2 regions of the Caldibacillus sp. 210928-DFI.2.18 genome follow, and region 1 is predicted to be linked to the other one. Evidence: riboswitches for the same ligand, from Rfam matches in the RefSeq annotation. Region 1 holds a riboswitch; the other holds the start of a gene.
What was found. Region 1 has a riboswitch for cyclic di-AMP ahead of LIZ98_RS07740 (potassium channel family protein). Riboswitches for the same ligand answer to the same signal wherever they lie in the genome.
Positions count from the first base shown of each region.

Region 2: another riboswitch for cyclic di-AMP. It lies ahead of LIZ98_RS14005 (APC family permease); the one in region 1 lies ahead of LIZ98_RS07740 (potassium channel family protein).

Region 1 covers NZ_JAJCHL010000027.1:2,664-9,451, reverse strand. Annotated here, with positions in the region: gene LIZ98_RS07755 (type I restriction endonuclease subunit R) at 1-2,022, shown strand, start outside; gene LIZ98_RS07750 (CHAT domain-containing protein) at 2,247-3,254, shown strand; gene LIZ98_RS07745 (NAD-binding protein) at 3,715-4,143, opposite strand; cyclic di-AMP (ydaO/yuaA leader) riboswitch at 4,244-4,398, shown strand; partial or broken gene LIZ98_RS07740 (potassium channel family protein) at 4,467-5,118, shown strand; gene LIZ98_RS07735 (TrkH family potassium uptake protein) at 5,122-6,447, shown strand.
Region 2 covers NZ_JAJCHL010000080.1:6,532-13,319, reverse strand. Annotated here, with positions in the region: gene guaC (GMP reductase) at 1-183, shown strand, start outside; gene ald (alanine dehydrogenase) at 369-1,496, opposite strand; cyclic di-AMP (ydaO/yuaA leader) riboswitch at 1,674-1,815, shown strand; gene LIZ98_RS14005 (APC family permease) at 2,071-3,897, shown strand; gene LIZ98_RS14000 (hypothetical protein) at 4,227-4,481, shown strand; gene LIZ98_RS13995 (ISL3 family transposase) at 4,575-5,897, opposite strand; gene merA (mercury(II) reductase) at 6,057-6,788, opposite strand, start outside.

The DNA of each region.
Region 1 (6,788 bases):
ACAACGATTCAAAAGTTCAAACCGGAAGAAGGCGAAATGCCGGTTTTAACCGATCGTAAAAATGTGATTGTTATTGCGGATGAAGCTCATCGCAGTCAATATGGTTTTTCTGCAAAGACAGATACGAAAACAGGCGAAGTGAAATATGGATATGCAAAATATCTTCGTGATGCACTTCCGAATGCTTCCTTTATCGGTTTTACAGGAACACCGATTGAGCTGGAAGATAAGTCAACGCCCGCTGTTTTCGGTAATTATATTGACATTTATGATATGACGCGAGCAGTTGAAGATAAAGCAACGGTTAAAATTTATTATGAAAACCGTATTATCCGCTTGGAAGCCAATGAAGAAGAATTAGCTAAGATCGATGAAGAATTTGAAGAGATTACCGAAGATCAGGAAGAACCAGTACGTGAAAAATACAAGTCCAAATGGTCGAGGCTCGAAGCCATCGTCGGTTCACCTAACCGGATCAAACAATTAGCCAAAGATATTGTTCATCATTACGAAGAAAAGGCAAAAGCAATTGACGGAAAAGCAATGATTGTTTGTATGAGTCGCCGTATTTGTGTCGCACTTTATAACGAAATTGTCAAATTACGTCCAGATTGGCATTCCGATGATGACGATAAAGGTAAAATTAAAGTCGTCATGACAGGCAGTGCTGGGGATGATGATTTCTTACAGCCGCATATTGGTGGAAAAAAACGACGGGATTTATTGGCAAAAAGAATGAAAGATAATAATGATGAACTAAAAATCGTCATTGTACGTGATATGTGGCTGACTGGATTTGACGTACCTTCCATGCATACGATGTACATCGATAAACCGATGAAGGGTCATAACCTCATGCAGGCAATCGCACGGGTAAACCGTGTATTTAAAGATAAATCAGGTGGAGTAGTTGTCGATTATATTGGGATTTTAGAAAGCTTAAAGAAAGCTTTAAATCAATATACCGAAAGTGATAAGAAAACAACGGGTATCGATACATCGGCTGCAATTGCTGTGATGAAAGAGAAACTCGAAATTTTGCAAGATATGATGCATGGGTTTGATTACTCTGCTTATATGGGTTCATCTCAAGCAGGCCGTATTCGAGCCATCACTGGCGGAATGAATGTCATTTTTGGTAAGAGTGAAAAAGAACAAAAAGAATTCAAAAAGACGGCAACCGAGCTAGCGAAGGCGCATTCACTTTGTGCAGCGACAGATGAAGGAAAAGCAGCAGCCCTTGAAGTCAGTTATTTTAAAGCGGTTAAGGCAAGCCTAAATAAACTTCAAGAAAAACAGCCGAAGCGGAAGACGAAAAAAGAAATCGAAGCCCGCGTTAATCAATTACTCGAACGTTCCATTATTTCAGAAGAAGTAGTTGATGTATTTGAAGTGATGGGATTGAAACATCCTGATGTATCTATATTATCGGAAGAATTTCTCGAAGAAGTACGTTCATATGAGTATAAAAATTTGGCGGTTGAAATGCTAAAAAAATTACTTGAAGGCAACATCAAAACAATGGAAAGACGCAACCTTGTCAAATCCCAAAAATACTCGAAAAAACTGAAACAGTCGCTGAACAAATATAAAAACCAAGCCATTACAAACGCCGAAGTAATCGAAGAACTAATTCAAATGGCAAAGGACATGAAAAAAGAAGGAGAAGAAGAAAAAGATCTAGGATTAAATGAAGATGAAATTGCCTTTTACGATGCTTTAACATCTGAGTCTATAGTTAAAGAGTTAATGGAAGATGAAGTCTTACGTAAAATCGCCAATGAACTGACTCAAGCAATTAGACGGAACATGACCATTGACTGGCATGTCCGAAAAAGCGCCCGTGCAGGAATGAGGAGAATTATTAAGCGACTATTGAAGAAGTATGATTATCCACCAGAACAAGCGAAAAAAGCTTTAGACACAGTTATGCGACAAGCCGAGTTAATGGCGGAGCATACTGAAGTAAGAGATTGGAATACGCTGCAGGCTGCGGAGTCTAAAGGTGAATATGAAGTTTAAGAAAATCTTTTCTTAACTAATTCTATTTCGAATTCTTTACTATTCAATCTTAGTTTGAGAAAAAAGAAAAGAGATATAAATAATGTATTGGGCTACCCAGATAAAACAACTAGATATAACAACAGAAGGCAGTTCCTATTAAGTTAAATGGGAACTGTCTTTTTCTAATAAAGAGAACAAAGTGTTGCTTAATCTAAGAAACATGTATAGGGGGTTATGGCGAAATGTCTCTAATTGAAATGCATAGAAGAACAATTAAGAGAAAAAAAGAAGAGCTAAATAGATTACGAACACAAAAAGCAAACGAATCTAAAAAAATTCCTACACATAGGAAAAAAATTATGTCAGCTCAAAAAGCTATAGAAAGAACAAAATCCGCATCTACTATAAAGATGAAATATAACGAAATTAAACGGGAAGAAAAGAAAATTTCAGATATCGAGAAAAAGTTAGCAGATATTGATAGAAAGATATCAAAAAAAGAAAAAGAAATTCTTGAAGAAGAAAAGAAACTGAATCGTGAAATCGAACGTGATCAAAAGAAACGAGATATTGCCGAAAAGAAGAGGATTGCGCAACATGAGAAACATTTGGAGGAGGTAAGTAGAAAATTGGATAAATTGGTAACTCTTCCAGAAAAAATAACAGTATTATTCATGGCTTCTAATCCATTAAATGCACCCCAATTAAGATTAGATGAAGAGGCCAGAGAAATACAAGAAATGATAAGAAAATCAGAACATAGGGATTCGGTTTTATTTAAAACTCGATGGGCAACAAGAACATATGACGTTATACAGGCTATTAATGAGGAAGAGCCAACTGTAATTCATTTTAGTGGGCATGGTTCTGAAAATGATGAAATTGTTTTCCAAGATAATCAGGGAAATGCAAAATTGGTTTCCAAAGATGCTATAGTTCAAACTATGATGAGTACGTCTGACAATATTAAACTAGTATTTTTTAATACCTGTTTTTCGTATGGTCAAGCACAGGCAGTAATAAAACATGTAGATGCTGCTATAGGTATGACTACATCTATCGGTGATGATGCAGCTAGAGTTTTTGCAGCCCAATTTTATTCGGCCATTGGATTCGGTCTATCAGTAAAAAAAGCATTTGAGCAAGGAAAAGCAGCATTAATGCTAGAGGGTATTCGAGAAGAAGATACTCCTGAATTATACGTAAAAGATGGTATTGATCCAGATGAACTAATTATTGTTAAACCTTGAAATTGATAGATAGTAGTGTAGTTGGAATGCAACCTACTTCTTCTAATTCTTAGGTATATAAAAAAGCACTGAGAATTGTGGTTCCCAGTGCTAATTTTTTGCCTCTTAAATTACCGCGGTGAACCGTACCACAAATAGTGGTAAAGCAGAAAGTTGAAGTTGCGCTTGATAAAGAGTGGTTAAACAAGTTGGTGTTATAACATAGTCCCGCTCCAAAGTTCCTATCTTTTAACTGAAGCATTATGAATAAATATTAGTATACTTAAAAAAATCCATTGAAGCAAAGTTTCAATGGATCCACAACAAACAAAAATAAGTTATCCACATTTTTTGAAAAAATAAGCAAAATTGGTTCTTTTTGCCCCTTTTTGTAAATAAATTTAACTGGAAAATTTTACCAACTGTGGATAAGTCGTAATTGCATAATACTACCGAAAATTGATAAATTTACTCCTCATAGCTAATCACTTGCTATCTTACTTGACCTGATAATTTCGTTTGCACCTGCTCTTTTAGCATTATTCACTTGTTCAGAAGTTTGAATCTCCACAATGGTGTAAACAGAAGGCTTCATTCCTTTTATGGACAGTAAGGAAATAATTGATTTCTTGTCTGCATTTTGTTCGTTTTGGTATTGGTCAGCCGTTATTATTACTACGTCTTTATTTTCTATATTTGCCTCTAGAAGAGTCCCATCATACATTGGGACTCCTTTGATAAATTTTATATTTTCATTCTCAAAGGGAGTATTTTCAAGAGTTTCATCGATTAAAGTAATATCTATACCTTCAAACAAACCACTTAGGATTTCAATTACCATTTTTGTCCGCCCGTTCCAGCCTATAAAAAGAAAATTTTTAAACGTTTGCTGTTGACTTGTGATTAACATACCAATATCACCCTCTCAAAATTCATTATTAACCGTATAAATCATAAATAGTCAATATACCTTGACACAATATATTTCTAGGAGTATCTTTAGATATATAATTTTATATACGCTGAATCATTGAATGAACGGGGGAACCAATTATTGATAAACCTATGTTTATCTAGGGGTGAATCTTAACATAATAAAGTTAAGAAGGGATACTCTCAATTCCTAATCCGACAGTTAACCTCGTAAGCGATTTTGAGAGAAGGGTACTTTGAAAAAGACCATTCTTCTTTGGAATGGTCTTTTTCTGGTTTCCTTCAGGAAGGGGAAACATAATGAAAGTGTCAAAAAGTAAACAATTTGCTGTTTTAGGTCTGGGAAGCTTTGGGGGAAGTCTTGTTAAAGAGTTTCATGATTTGGGTGTAGAGGTGTTAGCCGTAGATAATGACATTGATAAAGTGAATGAATTTACCGAGTTTGCTACGCATGCCGTACAAACAAATGCTACAGATGAAATTTCACTTGAAGCAATAGGTATCCGGAATTTTGATTTTGTTTTAGTCTCATATGGGGACAATTTACAAGGTAGCATTTTAACCACACTTTTGTTAAAAGAAATGGGTATTAAGAATGTTTGAGTACCACCATAAAGTCCTTGAAAAAATCGGTGCTGACCGAATTATTCATCCTGAACGTGATATGGCAAAACGAGTTGCTCATCTTATTGTATCCGAGAAGGTTTTGGACTACATAGAACTATCTGATGAACACAGTATTATAGAGGTAGTTGCAACTGATAAAGTTGCAAATAGATCCCTCACCCAATTAGATACAAGGGCAAAATTTGGGTGTACAATTATAGCAATCAGAAGTGGTAAGGATATTAAAGTTTCACCTTCTGCAGAAGAAGTTGTCTTAAAGGGCGATGTCTTAGTACTAATTGGACAAAATAATGATTTAGACCGTTTTGAAGAAGAAGGTGTTTAATCAATGTTGCCTAAAAGACATATAGTTAATTTAAGCCCACCTAGATTATTATTATTAATCTTTCTAGGATTTGTAATTTTAGGAACTATACTATTAAAGTTACCCGTTGCAACTACAAATGGGATAACATGGTTGGATGCGTTATTTACCTCAACCTCAGCAATGACCGTGACTGGTCTTATTGTTGTAGATACCGGACAGGCTTTCACCTTATTTGGTGAAATCGTTATTTTATGTTTAATCCAAGTTGGTGGGCTTGGTATTATGACATTTGCGGTTCTCATTTTTATTATGTTGGGTAAGAAAATAGGACTTAAAGAACGATTACTAGTTCAACAAGCACTTAATCAAACGAATTTTGGTGGTGTAGTTTACCTAGTTAAAAGGTTATTTTATTTCTCGATTATAACTGAAACAATCGCTGCTTTATTTTTATTCTTACGTTGGCTTCCTGATATGGGGTGGAAACAAGGACTTTATGCTGCCATTTTCCATTCTATTTCAGCATTTAACAATGCGGGATTTTCGATTTGGCCAGATAGTTTATCACGATATGTTGGTGATCCTATTGTAAATATAGTTATAACCTTTTTATTTATTTTCGGAGGACTTGGTTTCACAGTAATTTTCGACCTGTGGAATAAGAAGGAATTTTCTAAATTGTCAACCCACTCAAAACTCATGCTTATCGGTACTTTGATATTTAATGTTGTTGCGGTGTTATTTGTTTTTATTATGGAATACAGTAATCCAGAAACACTTGGAAAGTTATCCATATCCGATAAACTTTGGGCAGCCTACTTTCAAGGAGTTGTCCCACGAACGGCAGGATTTAATACGGTAGATATTGGTAGTCTTGATGACGCAACATTGTTTTTTATGATGCTCTTAATGTTTGTGGGGGCAGGAAGTGCCTCGACTGGTGGTGGTATAAAATTAACTACTTTCTTGGCGATGCTCCTATCTGTCTTTACTTTTCTCAAGGGAAAATCAGAGGTTGTTGTTTTTAGAAGAACTATAACCGACCGAATTGTTGTCCGTTCCCTTGCAATTGCCATTATTGGCCTAACAGTTGTAATTTTTGCCGCGCTAATTCTTAATATTACAGAGGATGCTTCATTCATAATGGTTTTATTTGAAACAGTATCGGCTTTCGGAACCGTTGGATTATCGATGGGCTTAACGGGTGACTTAACAGAGATAGGTAAAATAGTAATAACTTTTGTTATGTTTGTAGGGAAATTAGGACCATTAACTTTGGCTTTTTCATTTGCACAGCCTGACAAGAGTCCAATTAGATATCCCAAAGAGGACATATTGATCGGATAAATCAATCCCAAAACAATTTATTATAAAGTTAATCCGTTATTTATTTCTAGGCCTTGGTGAATTGAAATACACCAAGGTCTTTTATTATTAAAAAAATATAATTTTTGTTGAGGCAGTTTAGTTTCTAATATGACCACTAAATCAATATAAATTTTATAGGTTGCGTGGAATTGTTAGGTAGAATAGGTATTCCATGCTATCATGCGACCAATTAATAGAGAAATTGATATAAAAAACGGGTATTAACTGCAAAAAAATATTGCATAGAATTATTTATACTAAAAATCGAGTTGGAAAGAATATGATTAACCAATTTGTTGAAGAAGGACATTGTTTCTGTT
Region 2 (6,788 bases), on a different contig from region 1:
AATGTCGAGGGGAAGAAAATGTGGGTGGAATACAAAGGCCGGCTTCAAAACACACTGACGGAAATGGAAGAAGACTTGCAATCATCCATTTCTTATGCCGGTGGAAATAAATTAAGTGCTCTCCGCCAAGTTGATTATGTAATTGTCAAAAATTCAATTTTTAATGGGGATAAAATCTACTAGAGTAAAAAAAGGTTCATTACCTTTTGTAAGCAGAACAAAAAATCATATGATGTTTCTTCCCGTAAATTTAACAAAGCTCTTTTCATTAATTATGTGAAAAGAGCTTTTCGTTTCATCGTTGCTTAATTTTGTCTCGAACTTGCTTTCATCCTTAAATGTATCATTTTCCATTAGTACAGTTTCGTTCAGTAAATTCCTGCGGCTAATGCATCTTCAACCGTCACATAAGTCAATCCTAAATCACGGGCAACTGCCTCATAAGTAACTTTCCCGTTTAATACATTGACAGCTGATTTGATGGCTTCACTTTCGGTAATTGCCTTCACGAGCCCTTTATTGGCAATTTCTACAGCATATGGGATCGTGACATTTGTCAGTCCAATCGTCGAAGTTCGCGGAACAGCGCCAGGAATGTTAGAAACCGCATAGTGGATTACACCATGTTTGACAAAGATTGGGTCATCATGCGTTGTCGGATGATCAACCGTTTCAAAATTGCCGCCTTGGTCAATTGCGACATCCACAATCACTGAACCCGGTTGCATTGTTTTTACCATTTCTTCTGTGACAAGTTTTGGTGCTTTTGCTCCCGGAATCAAGACGGAACCAATCACCAAATCAGAATCCTTTACCGCATCGGCAATATTGTACGAGTTAGATATCAATGTTTGAATACGTGTACCGAATATTTCTTCCAGCTGACGGAGCCGATTTGAATTTAAATCGACAATGGTTACATTAGCACCGAAGCCAAGCGCGATTTTTGCCGCATTTGTACCAACAACTCCCCCACCGATAATGGTTACTTTGCCACGTTTCACACCAGGTATGCCGCTTAGGAGAATCCCTTTACCACCCTCGGATTTTTCTAAATATTGGGCACCGATTTGTACAGCCATTCGACCGGCTACTTCACTCATCGGTGTCAATAATGGTAGTGTTTTATTGACTGATAATGTCTCATAAGCGATTGCTGTCACTTTATTTTCTATCAGTGCTCTGGCTAGTTGAGATTCATTTGCCAAGTGAAGGTAGGTAAAAATGATTAATCCCGGTCGAAAATATGGATACTCTGACGGGAGCGGCTCCTTTACTTTCAATATCATTTGTGCCTTTTCCCAAACTTCCGAGGCGCTATTTATAATTTTTGCACCGGCCTGTTCATATTCTGCATTTGAAAACGAACTGCCTTCCCCTGCATTTTTTTCAATAAGTACTGTGTGTCCTGTACCAATCAATTGGATGACTCCTGATGGTGTAATTGCGACACGATTTTCATTATTTTTAATCTCTTTTGGTACCCCAATAATCATTTTTAACATCCCCCTATTTAAAATGAGAAATATAGTTTTATCGTATATCTTTTACTTCTGAATGACAACTTAAAACATCGGGATATTCGTAATAAAACTTTCGTAAAAAACTACAATTTATTTCACATTTTATCATTTACAAGTGAAAAAAAAGGGAGTAATATATCATCTGTTACATTGTTTAAGTCGCTGAAACAATATTGTACGGGGGAACCAACGATGGATTTTATATATAAATCCAAGGGGTGAATCCTTTAGGTAGGGATATTCAATGTCCCGAATCCGCCAGCTAACCTCGTAAGCGTTATTGAAAGGGAAGGTGAAATTTTGAATGAAAATACAAAGTCTTGACCGGAGAACTGTAGGCATTTTTTGTTTTCTGTAAAAAAATACTAGTGAACAGCCTGAAGACAAGTTTTTATTTTCTAGATGCGGTCGCAAGCAACTAGCAAACTTCGCAAAGCGGGGGCCATACGCTTTTCTTTATCAAATTTGGTAAGGAAAACCAGCTTTGTTTTGTTTCGAAAAGGAAAGTCTAAGTTTACAGATTATTTACTTATAGAAGGTGAAAACTTTGGTAACTGCATTAAAGAGATTGCTTATTGGCAGACCATTAAAATCAACCGAATTAGGTGAACAAAAATTATCCAAAACAAAAGCATTGGCGATTTTATCCTCAGATGCACTTTCTTCCGTCGCCTATGGTCCGGAACAAATTTTGATTGTTTTGGTGACATTAGGGGCGGCAGCTCTTTGGTACTCACTCCCAATTGCGGTTGGAATTCTAATTTTATTAATCGCACTAATTTTATCTTATCGGCAAATTATTTATGCGTATCCCCGCGGCGGTGGAGCATATATGGTTTCGAGGGAAAATCTTGGTGCAGACTTTGGATTAATTGCCGGTGGTTCCCTATTGGTCGACTATATTTTAACGGTTGCTGTCAGTGTGTCAGCGGGGGCGGATGCGATAACTTCTGCATTTCCAATTTTACACGCTCATAAAGTCGCAATTGCTGTCGCCTTTGTCTTACTTATTACTTTATTAAACCTCCGGGGAATTACTGAGTCTGCATCGATACTGGCTTATCCTGTCTATTTATTTGTATTTGCTTTAATTATTATGATCGGTGTTGGACTTTTTAATATTAGCTCAGGTGTTGTTCCTGCAGAAAACCATACATCGATTGGGACACCGGTGGCAGGTATTTCTCTATTTTTATTACTAAAGGCATTTGCCTCTGGAAGTTCAGCTTTAACCGGTGTTGAGGCAATTTCCAATGCGATTCCTAATTTTCGGGATCCGGCTCCGAAAAATGCTGCAAAAACACTAGTTTCAATGGGACTGATTCTTGCTGTTCTTTTTTCTGGGATTACTTTCCTGGCCTATTATTACGGAATTACACCCAGTGCAAGAGAAACCGTTGTTTCGCAAATTGCTTCTCAAACATTTGGACGAAACTGGATGTATTATTTTATTCAAGGGACAACAGCTTTAATTCTTGTGTTTGCAGCAAATACCGGATACTCAGCTTTTCCGCTTTTAGCCGTTAATCTTGCCAGGGATAAGTATTTGCCGCGAATGCTTTCAAATCGGGGCGACAGACTGGTGTTTTCTAATGGTATCGTTACTTTAGGTGTAGCAGCCATTATACTGATTTTAATTTTTAAAGGAAATACGGAACATCTTATTCCGTTGTATGCGGTCGGTGTATTTATTCCGTTTACGTTGGCCCAAACAGGGATGATGTTGAAATGGTTAAGGGAAAAGCCGGCAAACTGGGTAACAAAATTCATTATCAATACGATTGGTGCATTCATTTGCTTTGTGGTAGCAATGATGTTTTTTATAACGAAATTAACTCAAGTATGGCCGGTGTTTATTTTCTTGCCAATTATTATTATCCTTTTTCATCAAATTAGAAAACATTATGAAGCGGTCGGTGAGCAACTGCGAATTCAAGAAGCAGCTTCTGCCGTGCCGATACAAGGTAATATCATTGTTTTACCTGTTTCCGGTATTACGACTGTTGTAGAAAACTCGCTAAATTATGCAAAGTCTTTATCACCCGACCAAATTATCGCTGTCTATGTTGGATTTGACCGAGAAAATATTATTAAGTTTGAGGAAAAATGGAAAAAAGTACATCCGGATATAAGAATTGTGACCTTATATTCTTACTATCGCAGTATAGTTGGTCCACTTTCCAAATTTATTGATTTTGTTAATAAAAAAGCAAATGAGAATCATTATAATGTGACGGTCATTATTCCGCAATTTATCCCAAAAAAAGGGTGGCATTACTTTTTGCATAACCAATCAAGTTTGATGATTCGTGAATTTTTATTATTGCGTAAAAATGTTGTTGTCAGCACTGTACCGTTCCACTTAAAAAAATAATATAACAAAGGAATCAAAACGGCTGTCTCCACTAAGAGGGACAGTCTTTTTTTCAGTATAAAAATCTTGAACATTTTTTTGTTTTTGTTAGCTTCACAGGGATAGTAACGGAAGCAGGAGTTCGCGCAAGCAAAGGAACCCAATTTCAAAAGTTCGGGTCAGCGAGGAACATTATTGGAGAGGTACATTCGACCAATCATTTGATCGATGATTGAAGCTTACGTATCCTATTTTAAAATCCACACATATCCTAATATAATTGTCCATTTCCGTATTTAAGAAATCCCATATGATAATAATGTAGCTTGAAAAATAATGGAGGTGTGAATGTGTCAGCTCACATTTATCATTTATGCAATCGATATCGGGGAAAAGCGGTTCATATTAAAACACGTGATGGGAGAGTGCACAGAGGAATTATAGTAGATGTTAACCCGCGAAAAGTATATATTCGACCTCTTGGCGGACCAAGAAATTTCGGCGGCTTTGGTTACGGATATTATGGTTGGGGCTATGGCTTTACCTATGGACTTGCACTGGGAGCTATTGTATCGTTAGCAATCCTTCCGTTTTTCTTTTGGTAACAATGAAGAAAAATTCATTTTTGTTAAAACCTCGATAAACAGTCGAGGTTTTTTATACTTAATGGGTATTCGGATTTTATGGTGGAAAAGGGCTTATAAATCACCCTTCTCCAAATTCTTAATAAGTGTGGAAAAATCGACACCAAAGTTGTCTGTAATGTCGTGATCATTCACTTCATACCAATTGAAAGTATCGTATAACATAGCTTTATTGAAAGCACTTGAATTAAATCGTGGCTTACGCTTTTTATGGAGCTTCTCATTGAAAAGGATTTTGGCTCGTAAGGCATCAAACGAGTAACCTCTACCCATTCGCTCTACCTGCCTAATAATGCTGTTAATTGACTCCGTATAAGCATTAGTGAGCCTTTTATCAAAGTAGTTGAATATTTCGACATGCCAGTTGTCTACGGCTCTCACGAGGTCTTTATATGCGTCTTTAGAGTTGCTGGACATACAACGGTGTCTCCATTGACTATAACGAAGATGACCTTCATCTGGATCAGGAGTATCCCATATCCAGTAAAACTCTTCTTTGAGTTCATAGGCTTCTTTTAAAGCAGGAAGATTACCTAACCAAGTATCTAAGAGGAATGATTCACGTTCATTTAGATCGTGTTTACGCTTTAGAAGGATAAACCTTTCACGCATAAGGGTACGTCTTTCTTTTTGGCTCATATGGGCTTTCAAAGACTTTCTGACGTTATCTAAGGCTTGATTAGCCATTCTAACTACATGAAACTTATCTACGACAACTTTAGCGTGTGGAAGGATAGTGTTCACTGCGTCTTTGTAGGGCTTCCACATATCCATTGTGACGTACTCAATGTAAGTCCTGTCACTGATTTCTGAAAGACGTTGGATGACTGTTTCCTTGTTACGGTTAGGCTTGATGTCATAAATAGTCCTGCGTTCAATATTAGTCAATACAAGCTGAGGTCTACGGATAATATGTACCTCGTCTATCCCAAGCCACTTAGGAGTTTCAAACTGGTATTCACGTTCTTTGAGTGCCACATAGTCCTTAAAAACGTTCCTAATGGTTTTCTCGTCAACACCAACGCTTTCTGCGACTTCTACAAAGGTCTTAGACATGGATTGCTCTTGAATGGACTTTAAAAGCCTTTTGGTCATACTACGCTTTTCATCTACAGATATTAGGCGTTCCCAGAAGGTAGATCCGCATTCACGACACTTGTATCGTCTACGGTTCAATTGTAAGCCCACTCGCTTTAAACGAATGGGCAAATCCATAATTAGTTGATTTCTTGAACTGTGTTTGTACAACTTGTCAAAACCACATTCAGGACAACGTTCAGGTGGTCCGACTGCTTCAACTTTAAACATCATATCGGTTTCATTTTCTTGTGGCGGTTCTATTGTTTTAATGTCTGGTAGGGATAATAAGTCTGACATATTATTCATCCTTTATTACTCTGCGGTGTTAAGGTATCAATTATAGATTTGATGTCGAAATCATCAGTGTTAAATTATTTTTGTGACCACAAATGCACTTAGAAAATCCCTTAAAGCATTAGCTGGTTCACTTGAATAGGGAGTTGTAAAAAAGTTCCCTTAGCCTGCACAACAAGATAATTTCGAAATATCTTTATCGAACGTAAGTGCAGCTAATTTTAGCCCTTCAGCCATTGTTAAATATGGTGCTAGGGTTTCTGTTAAATCTTCTATCGTTAAGCCAAATTTAACAGCTAATGATGCTGCATAGATGACATCTCCTGCATTCTCAGATACAATATGAACCCCTAATACTTTTAGTGTTTCTGCATCTGCTACTAGTTTAAATACACCGGTTGTTTCACGGTTTACAATTGCTCTTGGAACAGCATCTAAAGGTAATACAGATGTCTTCACATCATACCCTTTCTCTTTTGCTTGTTCTTCTGTTAAACCAACCGTTGCAACCGTCGGATTCGTAAACGTAACAGCAGGAACTACCGATAAATCTATTTTTTTGTTTAATCCACCAATAGCATTATCAGTAATAATTCCACCTTCATAGGCTGCTACATATACAAATTGCGGTCCTAAAGTCACATCTCCTGCTGCATAAATCTTTTCATTACTTGTTTGACCAAAATCATTGATCAGGATTTCATTATTTTTTCCAGTTTCAACACCTGCTGCACTTAAATTTAAAGAATCCGTATTTGGTTTTCTTCCAGTGGCAACAAGTAACTGATCTGATTCAATGACTTCTCTACTGCCATTTACTGTTACGTAAACCCTTTTTATCTCTCCACTTTGTTCAACACGCTCAAAAGTTGCCCCTTTGACAAGGTTTATACC